DNA from 3 places in the Rhodococcus artemisiae genome. Region 3 is predicted to be linked to each of the others. Evidence: riboswitches for the same ligand, from Rfam matches in the RefSeq annotation. Region 3 holds a riboswitch; each other region holds the start of a gene.

Region 1 (5,756 bases), on a different contig from region 3:
GGGGAAGGGTGTGCAGGTCGACGCCCTGGCCGATCTTCGCGCCCAGCGCCCGCGCGTACTGACGCATCCACGGTGCACCCGAAAGGTTGGTTGCGCCGGACGCCTCCGACAGCCGCTGCGCGGTCCACAAACGCAGGTGGGCGGCGCCGCCGCGGGGATAACTCCCCGGCTTCAGCCCGCGCAGGAGCAGCCGGGCGCCCAGGACTGCGGTGCTCATCCGGCCGAGCGGCGAAAGGAACACGACGATGCCTGCCGAGACCCACCACCACGACAACGTCACCGTCCACGGAACATCGGTGGCCATCGCGATGATGTTGTTCAGGATCGCGAGCCACGTGATCCATTGGAGGCCGGTCAGCGTCGTGAGGGGCACTGTCGCGGCGAGCTGGAGGCACTGCGCCCATCGCGACACAGGGGCGACCTCGCGCGGTGCCGCGGTCTCCGTCGGGGCGAGTTCGTCGAGATAGGCGGCGAGGGACCCGAGCCGAGGTCGGTCGTAGAGCTCGGCGACCGTCATCTCGGGATAGCGCTCACGCAGTGCGGTGACGAGCTGCGCGGCGGACAGGGAACCTCCGCCGAGTTCGAAGAAGTCGTCGTCGAGCCCCTCGATTCGGGCGCCGAGCAGGGAAGACCACAGTGCCGCGACCCATTCGGCGGTCGGAGGGAGACCGAGGGCCTCCACCGAATCGGCGTCGGCGCCGGGCAGCGGCCACGGCAGGGCGCTCCGATCTACCTTCCCGGACGTGCGAGTGGGCAGTTCGTCGACGAGCGCGAGACGCGGCACGAGTGCGGCGGGAAGCTGTTCGGACAGCAGGTCGTGTGCCGATGCCACGTCGAAGTCGGGGTCGGTCGAGGCGATGTAGCCGACGAGGATCGAGCTTCCGGCCGAGGTCTTGCGGACCGCACACGCACCACCGGCGACACCGGGCAGATTCTGCAGGGCATTGTCGACCTCGCCGAGCTCGATGCGGCGCCCACCGATCTTGACCTGGTCGTCGGCGCGGCCCTGGAAGAGGAGTCCGGCAATGTCGAGTACGACGAGGTCGCCGCTGCGGTATGCGCGGTCCCAGCCGAGGGTCGGCATGGGGGCGTATTTCTCGGCGTCCTTCGCCGGGTCCAGGTAGCGGGCAAGCCCGACACCGCCGATCACGAGTTCGCCTGCCTGCCCTTCGGCAACGGGATTGCCCTCGGCATCGACGACCGCCAGATCCCAGCCGTCGAGTGGCAGACCGATACGGATCGGACCGGTGCCGTCCATGATGGCCGCGCAGGCGACCACGGTGGCTTCGGTGGGGCCGTACGTGTTCCATACCTCGCGCCCCGGTACCGCGAGCCGCTCGGCGAGGTCGGGCGGGCATGCCTCTCCGCCGAAAATGAGCAGACGCACCGCTTCGAGCGCCTCGCCGGGCCACATCGCTGCGAGGGTCGGGACCGTGGAGACGACGTTGATGTTGCGCGAGACCAGCCATGGGCCGAGGTCCATACCGGAGCGCACCAGTGAACGCGGCGCAGGCACGAGGCACGCGCCGTGCCGCCAGGCCAGCCACATCTCCTCACACGACGCGTCGAAGGCGACGGAAAGACCGGCGAGTACCCGGTCGCGGGAGCCGAGCGGTTCGTCCTGGCAGAACAGGTTCGCTTCGGCATCGACGAAGGCTGCGGCGTTGCGGTGTGTGACGGCGACGCCCTTGGGGGTGCCGGTGGAACCGGAGGTGAAGATGATCCACGCGTCGTCGTCGAGGGTCGGCTTGCGCACGTCCGGTTCGTCGGCCGGTGGTGCAGTTCCGGGACCGATCCCCGCGTCCGTGACGATGGCTGTGACCTTCGCCTCGGAGAAGACCAGCTCGGCGCGTTCGTCGGGATCGTCGGCGTCCACCGGGACGTAGGCGGCACCCGCCTCGAGAATGGAGAGGATCGTGACGTAGAGGTCCTTGGACCCGGACGACATTCGCACCCCGACGCGATCGCCGGCGCCCACACCGGCCTCCGCGAGTCCGCGGGCTCCCGCGACCATGAGGTCGAGCAGTTCGGAGTACTCGAGCATCGTGGTGCCGTCGTCGATCGCGGGTGCGTGTGGGTGCGATTCGGCGGTGGCGTGCAGTACGTCGACGAGTGTGCGTGGCGCGGGTGCATGCGATCCGCGCAGGAAGATTTCCGGTACGAGCGACGTGTCGTCGGCTGCGGGCGGGGGTTGAGCAGACAATCCGCTGTCCTTCTACTCGGTTGGGCGATCCGGTTTATCTCACGTGAAGGTGGACGGCAGATGAATTTCCGGTGCGTTCGAATCGGAGGTCGTACGGTGTTGCATCACGCATCAGAGCAAAGCATGGTGGCGACTTCTGCGCAGGTCAGAAGGAGGAACTCACTTCCGCGCGAGATCGGGGGACGGGCCTCGATCGGGTATCGACTTGACACGAAGTGTGCCCGGTGTCATTGTCTTCGGCAGGTCATGAGTACCAGCGTCAAGCCCCGGCTCGCTGGTCGGCAACCCTCCGCCGCGGTGGGGTGCTCCGGGTGACGACCTGGCTGACGTACCGAACCTGGGCGCAGCAAGCGCGGACTCCGCCGGCGAACGATTCACCATCGTCGTGGCGATCACCGACGGGTCCCTGATACACAAGGGAAATTCGTCATGACTGTTGCTACCGCCACCTGTATCTCTCCCTTTGCTCGCGTGTCGGGCTGTGACGTGCAGGTTCCTCTCGTGCAGGGCGGGACCTGCACCTACGCGAACTTCGATTATGCGGCCAGCGCACCGGCTCTCGCGAGCGTCACGGACCGTATCTCCGAACTGTTGCCGTTCTACGCGAGCGTGCACCGCGGCGCGGGATACGCATCGCGTATCAGCACCACGAGCTACGAGGATTCACGCGAGTCGGTTTCCCGGTTCGTCGGCGCCGACGAGGACCAGGTCGTGGTCTTCACCCGCAACACCACGGATTCGATCAACCTGCTGGCCGGTGCAGTCCCCGGCGACGTCGTGGTGCTCGACATCGAGCATCATGCGAACCTGTTGCCGTGGAAGAACACTCGTGTGGTCGAAGCTGCGGATTCGGTCTCGGAGACCGTCTGGCGGATCGCCGTCGAGCTCGAGCGTGCGCCGGCGGCACTGCTCGCCATCACGGGAGCCTCCAATGTGACCGGCGAGGTGCTTCCGATCGCCGAACTCGCCGATCTCGCCCACGCGTGCGGTGCGCGGATCTTCGTCGACGGTGCCCAGCTGGTTCCGCATCGTCGCGTCGATCTTGCTGAGCTGGGCGTCGACTACCTCGCGTTCTCGGGCCACAAGCTGTATGCACCGTTCGGTGCCGGGGTGCTTGTCGGGCGTCGTGACTGGCTCGATGAGGCGGAGCCGTACCTCGCCGGGGGCGGCGCGGTGCGCGAGGTCGCCCTCGATCACACCGAGTGGGCGTGCGCACCCGCGCGCCATGAGGCCGGATCCCCGAATGTGCTGGGGGTCGCGGCGATCGCCGCCGCGTGCGACACCCTCGCATCACACGACGCTGAGGCAGCCGCGCGTCATGAGGAGCTGTTGTGCGCGCAGCTCGTCGAGGGCCTGCGCGACATCTACGGCGTGGAAATCCTTCGCCTGTGGGATGATTCGACGGACTGCGTCGGAATCGTCACCTTCGGTATCGAGGGTTTCGAGCCCGGTGAGATCGCCGCCTATCTCTCGGCCGAACACGGCATCGGGGTTCGCGACGGCCGCTTCTGCGCCCACCCGTTGCTCGCCCGCGTGGGCCTTCCCGGTGGTGCGGTGCGCGCATCCCTGGGGCTGGGAAGCTCCTCGGCAGACGTCGACCGTCTGCTCGCGGCGCTTCGGCAGCTGGTGGCGGATGGGCCGTCGTGGTCGTACGCCAAGGCAGACGGAGCCTGGAGCCCGTCGCCGGAGACCCGTCCCGGTCTCACGCAGTCGGGCGACGGTGCTGCGGAGTGCGTCTGACGATCGCCGTTGCGATCGACAATTCCCCACAAGATCAGTAGGATTTACGTCATGGCAGTGTGGAGTTCGGCAGAGGCAGCGGTGCAGTGGTGCCGTCGTCACGTCGATCTGTGCCGCACGGCCTCCTGCATCTGTTCGGACTGACGAGGTTCCCGTTCCCCTTTTTTCGATGCCGTACTCGGCAAATCGAGAGGAATTCTCCATGTCCTACAGCAACATCTCCTCGGTCGAATCCCTGCGTGTCGCGGTCGAGTTCGTAGAGGGTCCCGGCCCCGATGTGTGGGCCGACCTCACCGTCGATCGTGACGGCGGAGGCCCGCTGGACCTCAGTGCTGCTCCGGCCACCGTGGTGAGGGTGCGCGCCGCCGATCTTCGGGAAGCACGCAAGATCCGCGATCGGGTGCGCGCCGATGCCTCCGCGGAGGGCCGCGATCCCGATACCCTCACCGTGCTGGTCGACCTCGAAGTGATCGTCGACGTCGAGGCGCGTCTTGCTCGTCGCCGTGCCCAGGATGCGTGGCGTAAGGACGGTGGGGGAGCCACAGGCCTGTCCTACGTCGGCACTCCGAGTGGACTGGCCGGCCTGATCGCCGACATTCACGCTGTGAAGGTTGCCGATGGTGTCACGTTGATCCCGGTTGGCGGCGGTGTCACCGTCGACAATGTCATCGACGGAACATTGCCGTGGCTCGGATCCCGCGGCCTCATCGAGGTTTCGTCGTCGTCGGTGGAGTTCGCTCGCAGGCTCGCCGACGGCCCCGGCGTCGCCCTGGCATCCTGACCTGCCGGGAGCTCGGTACCTCCCCTCAGTCGACCACGACGTCGACCCCCGCGGTCACCCGCAGGAGTTCGGTGTACGAGGTGCGAAAAAGGGTGCCCAGGCTCCCGCCCGATGCCCACAGCTCGGGGTATCCCGCCAGCGCACTGTCGACGTAGGTCGGCAGGTTGGTGGGGTGCCCGAGTGGAGCCACGCCACCGAGCTGCTGCCCGGTGACCTCGGCGACCAAGTCTTCGGGTGCGGGAACGAGGGTGCCACCCAACCGGGTGCCGGTGCGTTCGAGAGACACCCGGTGCGCGCCCGAGACGAGAACAAGGACCGGCTCGTCGTCGAGGAGAAACACGAGAGACTTGACGATGGCTCCGATGTCGACCCGCACGGCCGCTGCTGCCTGCTCCGCGGTGTGTACCGGAGCCGACTGGGTGGTGATCAGGCCGTGATGTCCTCGGGCAATGAGTGTGTCGGCGACTCGGGCAGCATTCGGGTGCAATGGCCTGGGCATGATGCCACCCTATGAAAACCGGTGCCTGCTGTGACGGGAACGCGGGGACCGGATCCGCAAGGATCGACGTGATCGGAAGCTCGGTGCGGTTTGCCCGTCGAGATATTACTCTCGGGTAATGACTGATTCATCCAGCTGGAAGGCGTTCACCGTCGAGCGCGCCGAACACGTAGCCCAGGTCACGCTCATCGGCCCGGGCAAGGGTAACGCGATGGGACCGGACTTCTGGTCGGAACTTCCACAGGTCTTCGCACAACTCGACGCAGATCCCGAGGTCCGCGCTGTCGTCCTCACCGGCTCGGGCAAGCACTTCTCGTACGGCCTCGACCTCCCGGCCATGGCCGGTGATCTCGGGCAGGTGCTGGCCGACAAGGCACAGGCTAAGCCCCGCACCGACTTCCACGCGATGGTCAAGCGCATGCAGGGTGCCATCACGGCGGTCGCCGACTGCCGCAAACCCGTTGTCGCCGCGATCTCGGGCTGGTGCATCGGCGGGGGTGTCGACCTCATCTCGGCGGCCGACATCCGCTATG
Region 2 (5,756 bases), on a different contig from region 3:
CCGCGCGTCCCTTTGCGGACGCCTCGGCTCCCCCGACATGCCAACCGGCGTCGAGCGCCGGCGCGATCGCGGTGTGGAACTGTTTCTCGCTCGCGCGTACTTCCTGGAGACAGACGATGTCCGCGGAGGATGATTCGAGCCACGCGAGCAGGCCCTTGCCGGCCGCTGCGCGCACGCCGTTGACGTTCACGGTGGTGATGGTGAGGGACACGTCGGACACCGTATCCGACGCCTCCGACGGACGGGACACACGGGACGCCCCTGATAGGGCGGCCCGTGTCGTGCTTGCACACCGACCATCCAAGCAACCGGGTCCTACTGCGAGGCGCGCGCCTTCTGCAGGTTCTCGTCGAGTGCACCGAGGAACTCCTCGGTGGTCAGCCACGACTGTTCGGGGCCGACGAGCAGCGCGAGGTCCTTGGTCATGCTGCCCGCCTCGACTGTCTTGATGACAACGTCTTCGAGCGCCTGCGCGAACTCGATGACGTCGGGGGTGCTGTCGAGTTTTCCGCGGTGTTCGAGACCGCGGGTCCAGGCGAAGATCGACGCGATCGGGTTGGTCGACGTCGGCTTACCCTGCTGATGCTGCCGGTAGTGCCGGGTGACGGTGCCGTGTGCGGCCTCTGCCTCGACGGTCTTGCCGTCCGGGGTCATCAGCACGGAGGTCATGAGGCCGAGCGAGCCGTAACCCTGCGCGACGGTGTCGGACTGGACGTCACCGTCGTAGTTCTTGCAGGCCCAGACATAGCCGCCTTCCCACTTGAGGGACGATGCCACCATGTCGTCGATGAGGCGGTGCTCGTAGGTGAGTCCTGCAGCGTCGAACTCCGCCTTGAACTCTTCCTCGTAGATCCGCTGGAACTCGTCCTTGAACATGCCGTCGTAGGCCTTGAGGATCGTGTTCTTGGTCGACAGGTAGACCGGGTAATTGCGCTGCAGACCGTAGGACAGTGAGGCGCGCGCGAAGTCCTGGATGGACTTCTTGTAGTTGTACATCCCCATGACGACGCCGCCGTCCTCGGGAATCCTGCATACCTCGTGTTCGATCGGCTCGGAGCCGTCGTCCGGTGTGTAGGTGATGGTGACGGTGCCGGCTCCGGGCACCTTGAAGTCGGTCGCGCGGTACTGGTCGCCGAATGCGTGACGACCGACGATGACCGGCTTGGTCCAGCCCGGAACCAGCCTCGGCACGTTGGAGATGATGATGGGCGCGCGGAAGATGGTGCCGCCGAGAATGTTACGGATGGTTCCGTTGGGCGAACGCCACATCTTCTTCAAGCCGAATTCCTCGACGCGCGCCTCGTCTGGAGTGATGGTCGCGCACTTGACGCCGACGCCGTACTTCTTGATCGCGTGTGCGGAGTCGATGGTGACCTGGTCGTCGGTCGCGTCGCGATTCTCGATGCCGAGGTCGTAGTACTCGAGATCCACATCCAGGTAGGGATGGATGAGCTTGTCTTTGATGAACTGCCAGATGATGCGTGTCATCTCGTCGCCGTCGAGTTCGACGACCTTACCCTCAACCTTGATCTTGGACATACGCGGTTCGTGTCCTCCTTGGACGGCAGTCGAGTCCCCGATCGGCCGCACTTCAGGAATACGGCCGGCTTCAGCTCAGGTATCCGAGCGTGGCTCTGCACGCGTCCGGTACGGAGCCAAACAGAACAAGCGTACTGCTATTCGATCCGCACACAACCCTGGTCAGACCGTCACGAACACTACTGACCGGTAACTTTCACCCTGTCCGACACCTGCCGGAGTGAGGTCGAGAGCCGCCTATCGGACCGTGGAACCCAGCCGTTAGACTTCCGACGAGGTCATGAGTGCCAGCGCGAAGCCCCGGCTTGCTGGTCGGCAACCCTCCGGCCAGGGTGGGGTGCTCCGGGTGAGGACACGGTCGTCGGCGCACCGCAGACGACAAGCCGGCTCCTGGGAGGTTCGAAATGCTGATGAACTGTCGATACCGGCTCCCCTTCCAGCCCTCCGACATGGCAAGTAGGACACGGATGACCATCACCACCGGCCTCGAGGCGGTCGCATCTTGACAGCAGGTACCAACCGTCGGCGGATCGAACTCCCCGCGGAAGACGGACAGCTCGACACCGTCGACATCGGCAACATCACCCTCGAGAGCGGCGACATCCTTCCCGACGTCACCGTTGCTCTGCAGCGGTGGGGCGCGCTGTCGCCCACCCGCGACAACGTCGTACTCGTCGAGCACGCCCTGACCGGCGACTCACACATCACCGGACCCGCCGGACCGGATCACCCGTCCCCCGGCTGGTGGTCCGGCATGGTCGGCCCCGGCGCCCCGATCGACACCGACCGGTGGTGCGTGGTGGCCACGAACGTCCTCGGCGGATGCCAAGGCACCACCGGACCGGGCAGCACCGCGCCCGACGGAAAGCCGTGGGGCTCGCGATTCCCCCGGATCACCATCCGCGATCAGATCACCGCGGAAGCCGCCCTTCTCGATACTCTCGGCATCGACACGTTGGCCGCGGTGACGGGCGGATCGATGGGCGGCATGCGTTCACTCGAATGGATCGTCACCCACCCGAACCGGGTGCGGGCGGCACTGGTCCTCGCAGTGGGTGCCCGTGCAACCGCCGACCAGATCGGTGTCCAGAGCACCCAGATCGCTGCCATCACGGCGGACCCGGACTGGCAGGGCGGCGACTACTACGAGAGTGGCCGCCGACCGGAGGCGGGGCTGGGAATCGCCCGCCGCATGGCCCACCTGTCGTATCGCAGCGAGGAAGAACTCGACTCGCGGTTCGCGAATCTTCCTCAAGGCGACGAGGATCCGTGGCGCGATGGGCGCTACGCGGTACAGAGCTATCTCGACCACCAGGCGTCGAAGCTCGTCAACCGATTCGATCCCGGGACCTATGTGGTGCTCAGCGACGCGATGAACCGGCACGATGTGGGCCGCGGTCGCGGTGGCCTCGAAGCCGCGTTGGGGAGCACGCGTGTGCCGACGATCGTCGCGGGTGTCGATTCCGATCGGCTCTACCCGATCCGATTGCAGCAGGAGATCGCAGACGGTCTGCCCCACTGCGACCGGCTGCGCGTCCTCGAGTCACGCGACGGACACGACGGCTTCCTCACCGAGGCCGATGCGGTCGCGAAGCTGCTCGTCGAACTGATGGAGCTGGCGGACTCCTGAGAGCCGTGTGCTCTATCCGGTGCCGAGCGGATCGATCGAGACTGCCAGTGTCACGATCGCTCCGCCCATCGCGAGCATCGCGGCCACGTCGAAACGTTTGCTTCGCACCGCGAGCACTCCCACTTGATCCGAGTCGAGAGCCCACCTGAGGATTCCCGCAAGGATCATCGCACCGCCGAACACGAACGCGCCCCGGCGCCAGCGATCGGCCAGCACGAGGACCACCGCTGCGGCGATCACCAGGGTGACCGCCAGCAGCGGCAGGTTCAGTCGTGTGAGTCGCGCCGAACTGTCCATCCTGCGGGTCGCTCAGAGACCGGCGTCGTGCTCGGCGCGCTCGACGACGTTCGTCAGCAGGAACGCGCGGGTGAGCGGTCCGACACCGCCGGGATTCGGGGAGATGAACCCTGCGACGTCGCGGACGTCGTCGGCGACGTCGCCGCGCAGGCCGTCCGCAGTGCGCGAGACGCCCACGTCGAGTACCGCTGCACCGGGCTTGACCATGTCGGCGGTGATGAGTGCGGGCACGCCTGCGGCGGCGACGATGATGTCGGCGCGCTTCACCTCGGCGGCGAGGTCCTTGGTACCGGTGTGGCACAGCGTCACGGTCGCGTTCTCGCTGCGGCGGGTCAGCAGCAGCCCGATCGGACGGCCGACGGTCACGCCGCGGCCGATGACCACCACGTGGGCGCCGTTGATCGGCACCTCGTAGCGACGCAGCAGGTGGACGATGCCGCGCGGGGTGCACGGCAACGCCGCTTCCTTGCCGAGCACCAGGCGTCCGAGGTTGACGGGATGCAGTCCGTCGGCGTCCTTGGCCGGGTCGATGCGCTCGAGGGCGGCGTTCTCGTCGAGGTGCTTCGGCAACGGCAACTGCACGATGTAGCCCGTGCATGCGGGGTCGGCGTTGAGTTCGTCGATCGCCGCTTCGAGCTGCTCCTGAGTGATATCGGCGGGCAGATCCTTGCGGATCGAGGTGATGCCGACCTTGGCGCAGTCGTTGTGCTTACCGCGCACATACGCTGCAGATCCGGGGTCGTCGCCCACCAGGATCGTGCCGAGGCCGGGCGTGATGCCCTTGTCCTTCAGCGCTGCCACACGGACCACCAGGTCCTCGAAGATTTCGTCGCGGGTTGCTTTGCCGTCCAGGATGGTCGCAGTCACGCCACTCATTCTTCCAGGTATCCGCTCGCCGGCGGCGGGCGGTGTCGTATCCTCCCCGGCGGGGATCAGCCGCGAGCGTCCATCGGGTTGTCGCCGGGGGCACAGGTCCGGCACAGATCTCCGAATGCCGAGGCGAGCCGCCGTTCGTAGTCCTCGGGGTCCGGCATCGACGAATCGCTCACCAGGAACGTCAGATCCAGAACGTCACCGAGCGATGCCACCGCATGGACGAGGTCGAAGTTCCGGCTGAGCATCGGCGTGCCGAGCGCTTCCACCACCGGGCTGTCGCCGAATCGTAGGCCCTCGACCGTACCGCGGGGCACATTGGTCACCGTGGTGTTCGCCAGGGCGACGATGTCACTCCTCGAGGAGATCTGCCGGTCGCGGGCGCGACGAATCGACACTTTCAGATCCAGTGCGGGCGAGACATCGACGGGGGCAGTGGTCGCCGCCGTTTCCGGACGCGCGACACGCTGCTTCTCCAGGTTCGCCGACTCCCCGACGAGGCGGAGTCGTCCGAGCGGGTCCGCGTGGTCGGTGTGCAGGTCGACATACATGAGCGTGACCTCGTTCGCCGCACGGGCCTTCCCTGTTTCGACGTCCCCTGTTTCGACGCCGGATCTGCGTCGGGTCGACCGGGGAACGATCGCCGCGAGCGACGCGGGCGGGGTCTCACCGTGATGCTCGAGATACGAGTGCAGGCCGCCCCCGACCACTGTCAGGATCACATCGTTGACGGATGTTCCGGTTGCGCGAGCGAGGGTCCGGACGTCACGCAGATCCATGCGGACCCGGCCCAATTGCCGAGGCCCGCTGCCGCGGGTGTCGAAACGCGTTCGTGGACGGTGCTGCGTCGGTGTGGTGATCGTCCCCGCCGCGGTCAGTGTGGTCAGGGCTTTCCGCGCGCGGAAAGCAGTGAGAACCGCAGGTGCCATACGCGCGAACCGGAAGGGTAGTGCCGATGCCGCGCGGAGTGCTCCCGGAACCGAGGTGGGCGCACCTCCCCCGGTGGGCGCGGCATCCGGGTCGTCGAACAGCGCGCGAGCGATCCCGGCGGCACCCAGTCCGTCGGTGACCGAATGGTGCATACGAAGCGCGACGATGGTCGACGCGTCCGGGAGGTCGGCGACACCTCGGATGCCGGTCAACACGTGTACCTCCCACAGGGGCCGGGCCGGGTCGAGGGAGCTTTCCTTCATCGAAGCCATGAGCCTGTGCAGTGCGCTGCGGGTGGTGCGGCCGACCGTGGTGAAACGGATGTGGTGATCCGGGTCGATGTCCGCCTCGACCCAGTACGGGTAGTCGAGGTCGGCGGGAACTCGATGCAGACGTCGGCGAAGCGCCGGCGTCCGATGCAATCGATCGAGGAACCAGGTCGCCGCCTCGGCACGCGTGCGGATCGGGTTCGCGCCCCGTTCCGTGT
Region 3 (5,756 bases):
TACGAGCACATTCACCGCCGATCAATTCATCCATCGGTCCCTCAACGGTTCGAGGACTCGGACAAATTCATGACGTTCCGGTATTGCGGAAAATTGCCTATGGCCGGAGTGCGGGTGAAAGATGTCTTTCACATCTTATGGATTGAGCCCGAATTCAACCAGCTCTACAACCACGAATAGGACTGGGTCGCTCAGCGATTGGGGATGTGCAGAGTCCGCAATGTCACTGCTTGGAGCGGAGGGGCTGCCGTCCAACCTCACGTGACGGCACGAGGTTCACGCGGTGGGCACATTTTGGGCACACCTGCTGTCGATTCGGTGCGATTGGGTGTGATCCCGGTAGTAGTGAATTTGCAGGTAGAGGCGTTTTGCGCTCGCTGACCAGAGAGTCTGGGAGAGTTCAAATCCCTCCGCTTCCGCCAGAGCCCCTCACCTGTTCGAACAGGTGAGGGGCTTTTCTGTGCGCTCGAAAAGACTGTTGTGCCGGACCTTCAGAAATGTCATTCTTGTACATAAGAACTGCATTTCCGGATTGGACGCAAGGGGACCCGATGGCTTCGACCGATGGCGAATTCGCGAGGCGTTACGGATCGTGGGGACTGGTGGTCGGGGCGTCGGAAGGTGTCGGAGAGGCATTCGCTCACGCCCTCGCCGAACGCGGAGTCGATGTCGTCCTGCTCTCGCGACGTAAGCGGAACCTCGACGTTCTCGCCGAGACTATCCGCGAGCGCCACGGAGTGAAGACCAAGGTGCTCGCGGTCGACCTCTCCGAATCCGACGCGGTCGCGCACATCGTCGAGGGGACGGCCGGGCTCGAGATCGGAATCGTGCTGTACGGCGCCGGAGCTGATTCCTCACCCGCCCCGTTCCTCTCACGTTCCGTCGAGTCCGCACTCGCGATGGTTCAGCGCAATTGCGTCACCTCTATGGCGTTGGCGCATCACTTCGGAGCGGCCATGGTCGAGCGAGGCAGGGGTGGCATCATCCTCGTGACGTCCGGATCAGGTCTGCGTGGCTGTTCGAACATGGCGGCCTACTCCGCATCGAAGGCTTTCGACCTCGTGATGGGTGAGAGCCTATGGGCCGAATTCAATCCTGAAGGTGTGGACGTGTTGTCGCTGGTGCTCAGCCGAACGGATACCCCGGCATTGCGTCGGCTGATGCTCGAAATGGGGCAGATCGAGAGCCTCGACACGCCGGTTCCAGGCGCGACGAGCCCCGAGGACACCGTGGCGCGCGCTCTCGAGAATCTCGACAAAGGGCCGACGTGTCTTGTGGGGGAGCAGCTGCAGCAGTCGGAGCAGTATTTCTCGACGCTGACGCGGAACGAAGCCGTTCGTGTGATGGCCGAGGCCACGCGCTCACTCAACACCGCCGCCAAGTAGGCGGACGCACACAGCCACCGGCCCCAGGGCGCGGGTGCGCACTGGTGACGGTGGCTGTCTTTGTGTTCTGTTGTGTAGCTAGACGACCAGATCCGGCCTGTTCCCCGGAATCGGCTTCCGGAACAGATCCACACTCGCAGGTGGAACGAACTGCGGCCGACGCGCTTCGGTCATCTCGACTTCCCACTCGGTGTGGTGCATCAACCGGTGGTGATGTCCGCAGAGCATCACCAGGTTGTCGAGGTCGGTATCACCGCCGTCGACCCAGTGGTGAATGTGGTGGGCATCCGCCCAGGCCGGCGGGGTACTGCACCCTGGGAAGGCGCATCCGCCGTCGCGGACAGTCAACGCTCGCCGTTGCGCCGTCGTCGCGGAACGGTGCGTCCGCCCGTGCGCCAGCGGGACGCCGTGTTCGTCGAGCAGGAGCCGGGTGACCTGGCAGTCGCACGCGAGCATCCGTGCGGTGTCGATCGACAGTGGTCCGGCCCAGGGTTCGGTCGCGTATCCCTGTTCCGGGGAGTGCGCGAAGAGTTCTCTCACGGCGGTGTTCTTCGTCAGATCCGTGATCGACGCGGTGACCGTCACGTGCGGTTTCACACCGCCTTCGACGGGCACGAGACCGGCGGCTTCGATGCACTGCAGAAGTTGCTCGAAGGCGTCGGCGGTGCGCCGCGAGGCCGGCCGGTCGTCTTTGATGCCGTTCGTTTCGGGTCTCGGTGCCGACAGCGGTGAGAGCAGATGCCGCAGGCGTGCGCCGGTGACGGCGTCGAATTCTCCTTTGATCGCCACTCGCCCGTGCAGAGTGGTGGAGACGAACAGTTCGTTGCGGGTGGTGTCTTCACCGGGTGGTGGTCCGTCGTCGGTGCCGTAGAGGTGCTCGAGTCGGCGGATCAGGGCTCGGACGGTGGTTTTGGTGGCGACCTTCTCGCTGGCGTGGTCGATGAGGATGGTGCGGGCTTTCTCGAAGTCGCAGGGGTTCATGGTGCGGGGGTAGTGCTGGCAGAAGTAGGCGATCTGGCGGGCTTTGTCCGCAGCCACCAGCCCGGAGCTGTATGCCTCACGTACTTCCGGTTCCAGTCGCAGTAGACGAGCCAGGGATTCGATGCGGTGGCATTCGCCGAGTTCGAGGTTCGTTGCGGCGGCGAGCCAGTGTGCGGGGCTGCGGTAGCCGTGGTCTTCGACGGTGTCGCGTTCGTACATCGCGATCATCAGATCCACTCGTTGCACCTGCATGGTGTGGATTTCGGCGGACACGGCGAGTGTCTCGGCCATGAGTTGCTTGTTGTCGAGTTTCCAGAGTTCCCCACCCATGATCAGATTCTATCGAACTAGCATTCGATTTGCAAGACTCACTCGAACATACAATCGATATTGGCGGTGGTGGTCTCGGTTCCAGCTCGGCGGCGCGGTGGAGTCCTCCGGCCAGCGGAGAATTCAGATCAGAGTGATTCTAATTGTGTACCAACATAATTCAGTCGACTTCAACAGGCTCAACTATTGACCACATGTCCGAATGGCCTTACAGTTCGAGGCGCCATCCAGAGCGACCGAGAGACCTGGCTCAATGACGTCGCAGCAACCCCCCGCTTTCGGGTGCGGGTGCTACCGCCGGGACCGATGGAGGTCGGAGATGACTAGCAGTATCGAACGCGCTTCGTGGCGCCGCAGGCACATCGATCTGTGCCGCGGCGCATCATCACGCTGTTGCTGAACGACACCGACAACGCTGTTGCGAAGTGCCGCCACCGAAACCGGTTGCGGAATACCGTCTCCTTGTCTCCCGTGAAAGGCATGTTTCGATGTCTCCTGTTCGCAGGAGGTCGGCGTGAGCGCGCCGACCGATATCCGTACCACCGACTCGGCCCCGGAACGCATAGACGACGCAGACTTGTCGGTGGCCCGCACCCGGCACCCATGGAGATGGGTGACCAGCGCCGCGGTTCTGATCGTCGTTGCACAGTTCATTCACGGTCTCGCGACCAACCCCGGCTGGGACTGGCCGACCTTCGCTCAGTACTTCACCGCGGGGTCGGTCCTCTCGGCCCTGTGGATGACGATCAAGCTCACCCTGTGGGGGACCGTCGTCGGATTCGCGCTCGGTGTGCTCCTGGCGGCCAGCAGATTGTCGAACAATCCAGTACTGCAGGTCATTTCGTGGACCTACATCTGGGCGTTCCGGTCCATCCCACTGATCGTCCAGCTGCTCTTCTGGTTCAACATCGCGTACCTCTACCAAACCCTGTCTGTCGGAATCCCGTTCGGACCCGGATTCTTCGAATTCCAGGTCTCGGGAGTGATCTCGGGTTTCACAGCCGCCGTGATAGGCCTTGCACTCCACCAGGCTGCGTACTCGGCGGAGATCATTCGTGCCGGCATCATCTCCGTCGACCACGGGCAGATCGAAGCGGCCAACGCACTCGGCATCCCGCGGCTGCGCCAGTTCTTCCGGATCGTGCTGCCGCAAGCGATGCGCTCGATCCTGCCGAACGCAGCCAACGAGGTCATCAGCCTGTTCAAGGGCACATCGATCGTGTCGACGATGGCGATCGCCGAGCTGTTCTACCAGGTACAGGTTATTTTCGGCCGCAACGGCAGGGTCGTGCCGCTGCTCATGGTCGCGACCGTCTGGTACATCGTCCTCACCACGGTGCTGTCCATCGTGCAGTACTACATCGAGCGGCACTACGCGCGCGGCTCGGCCCGCGCCTTGCCTCTCACCCCGTGGCAGAAAGCGGTCGCACAGTACCGCGAGATCCGAGACACCGGTGTCGGTGCACCCCGAGGAGCAACCCGATGACCGCCACCGAACAGCAGAGCGAATACGCCGTCGACGTGCGAGGCGTCCATAAATCCTTCGGGTCGCTCGAGGTGCTCGCGGGCGTGGATCTGCAGGTCCGCAAGGGTGAGGTGATGGTGATCCTCGGCCCGTCAGGGTCCGGGAAGTCCACGCTGCTGCGCACCCTCAATCACCTCGAGAAGGTCGACCGCGGCACCATCCGCATCGACGGGGAGCTCGTCGGCTACCGCCGTCGCGGCGACAAGTTGCATGAACTGCGCACCCGCGACGTCCTCCGGCAACGGTCCCGGATCGGGTTCGTATTCCAGAACTTCAATCTCTTTCCCCACCTCACCGCACTCGAGAATGTCATCGAAGCACCGCTCTCCGCGCAGAAACGCAGACGCGCCGTGGTCGAAGCCGAAGCCCGCGAACTGCTCGAACGCGTCGGTGTGGGAGACAAGATCCACGACTACCCCAGGCAGTTGTCCGGCGGCCAACAGCAACGCGTGCGCTCGGGGCCGTCGGGATCGATCACGAGCTCCTCGATCCGTCCGACGCCGGAAAACGCTGGCCCGGTGTCCGATTCGATACCGCGGTCGTGCATCACCGCAATGCAGGACGACTCCACGCCGACCGATCCGTCGTCGCATTGCAGCACGCCGCAGCCCTCGCCGGCGCCGACGTCCGCTTCGGTGTCGCAGTGCGCGGACTGCGTCCCGTCCCCGACGGAATCGAAGTCGTCACCGACCGCGACGTGGTGCGCGCCAAGTTCGCACCCGCAGTCGGCGAACTCGTTGCAGGACCGGCCGACGGCACTGCCGTCGCACCGGAACTGTTCCGATTCGGAACCCGAGAGGAAGCGGTGGTCCGATGAGCGAGACCCGACGACTGCAGATCCGGGCGGTTGCACAGGACGATCCGCTGGCGGCGCCGCTGCTGGAAGAACTGGCGGTGGAATACAGCACTCGCTACGAGCGGCCGCTCGAGGAACAGGTCGAGTCCCTGACCACGTATCCAGCAGAGGAGTTCGCACCACCGGACGGCGCGTTGCTCGTCGTCATCGAAGACGGCGAGCCGGTCGCGGGCGGTGCCTTCCGTCGGTACGACCAGACCACGGCCGAGCTCAAGCGAATCTGGACCTCCCGCGGGCACCGTCGCCGCGGACTCGGACGCATCGTCCTCGCAGAACTCGAAGCCGAAGCCGTGGTGCGTGGATACTCCCGCATCTATCTCACGACGGGGTGGCGTCAACCGGAGGCCGTCGGCCTCTATCTGTCGACCGGTTACACGGCGTTGTTCGACCCGAGTCGCCCCGCCGAGGAGATCGGCCCGCACCCGTTCGAGAAGCACCTGACCCGAAAGGTGGAGTCCGCATGAGATTCCTGCTCCTGAGCTTGATCACCCACCAGCCGGACCCTGCGACAGGCGAACTACTCACGCCCTCCGAACGGCTCCTCGAGGTGGTGGACACCGCAGTACTGGCCGAGCAACTCGGCTTCGAAGGATTCGCGGTCGGTGAGCGGCACGAGCATCCGTTCCTCTCGTCGTCACCTCCGGTCGTGCTGAGCAACATCGCGGCTCGTACCAGCACA

Evidence for each region. A riboswitch is a leader RNA that binds a small molecule or an ion and turns the genes downstream of it on or off. The one in region 3 is predicted to bind S-adenosylmethionine.
Region 1: it holds a riboswitch for S-adenosylmethionine, as region 3 does, so the genes downstream of both, Q7514_RS14400 (aminotransferase class V-fold PLP-dependent enzyme) here and Q7514_RS12185 (amino acid ABC transporter permease) in region 3, are expected to answer to the same signal.
Region 2: it holds a riboswitch for S-adenosylmethionine, as region 3 does, so the genes downstream of both, metX (homoserine O-acetyltransferase MetX) here and Q7514_RS12185 (amino acid ABC transporter permease) in region 3, are expected to answer to the same signal.

The regions. Positions count from the first base shown of each region.
Region 1 is NZ_JAUTXY010000006.1:17,795-23,550, forward strand. It holds gene Q7514_RS14395 (Pls/PosA family non-ribosomal peptide synthetase) at 1-2,203, opposite strand, end outside; SAM riboswitch class IV at 2,446-2,562, shown strand; gene Q7514_RS14400 (aminotransferase class V-fold PLP-dependent enzyme) at 2,633-3,943, shown strand; gene Q7514_RS33195 (putative leader peptide) at 3,995-4,087, shown strand; gene Q7514_RS14405 (hypothetical protein) at 4,146-4,724, shown strand; gene Q7514_RS14410 (YbaK/EbsC family protein) at 4,750-5,223, opposite strand; gene Q7514_RS14415 (crotonase/enoyl-CoA hydratase family protein) at 5,342-5,756, shown strand, end outside.
Region 2 is NZ_JAUTXY010000003.1:46,168-51,923, reverse strand. It holds gene Q7514_RS07800 (exodeoxyribonuclease III) at 1-211, opposite strand, end outside; gene Q7514_RS07795 (NADP-dependent isocitrate dehydrogenase) at 316-1,539, opposite strand; SAM riboswitch class IV at 1,816-1,930, shown strand; gene metX (homoserine O-acetyltransferase MetX) at 2,042-3,169, shown strand; gene Q7514_RS07785 (DUF3017 domain-containing protein) at 3,182-3,466, opposite strand; gene Q7514_RS07780 (bifunctional methylenetetrahydrofolate dehydrogenase/methenyltetrahydrofolate cyclohydrolase) at 3,479-4,333, opposite strand; gene Q7514_RS07775 (wax ester/triacylglycerol synthase domain-containing protein) at 4,399-5,756, opposite strand, start outside.
Region 3 is NZ_JAUTXY010000004.1:451,973-457,728, forward strand. It holds gene Q7514_RS12175 (SDR family NAD(P)-dependent oxidoreductase) at 552-1,385, shown strand; gene Q7514_RS12180 (HNH endonuclease signature motif containing protein) at 1,464-2,696, opposite strand; SAM riboswitch class I at 2,917-3,009, shown strand; gene Q7514_RS12185 (amino acid ABC transporter permease) at 3,211-4,182, shown strand; partial or broken gene Q7514_RS12190 (amino acid ABC transporter ATP-binding protein) at 4,179-4,673, shown strand; gene Q7514_RS12195 (FAD-dependent oxidoreductase) at 4,691-5,038, shown strand; gene Q7514_RS12200 (GNAT family N-acetyltransferase) at 5,035-5,541, shown strand; gene Q7514_RS12205 (LLM class flavin-dependent oxidoreductase) at 5,538-5,756, shown strand, end outside.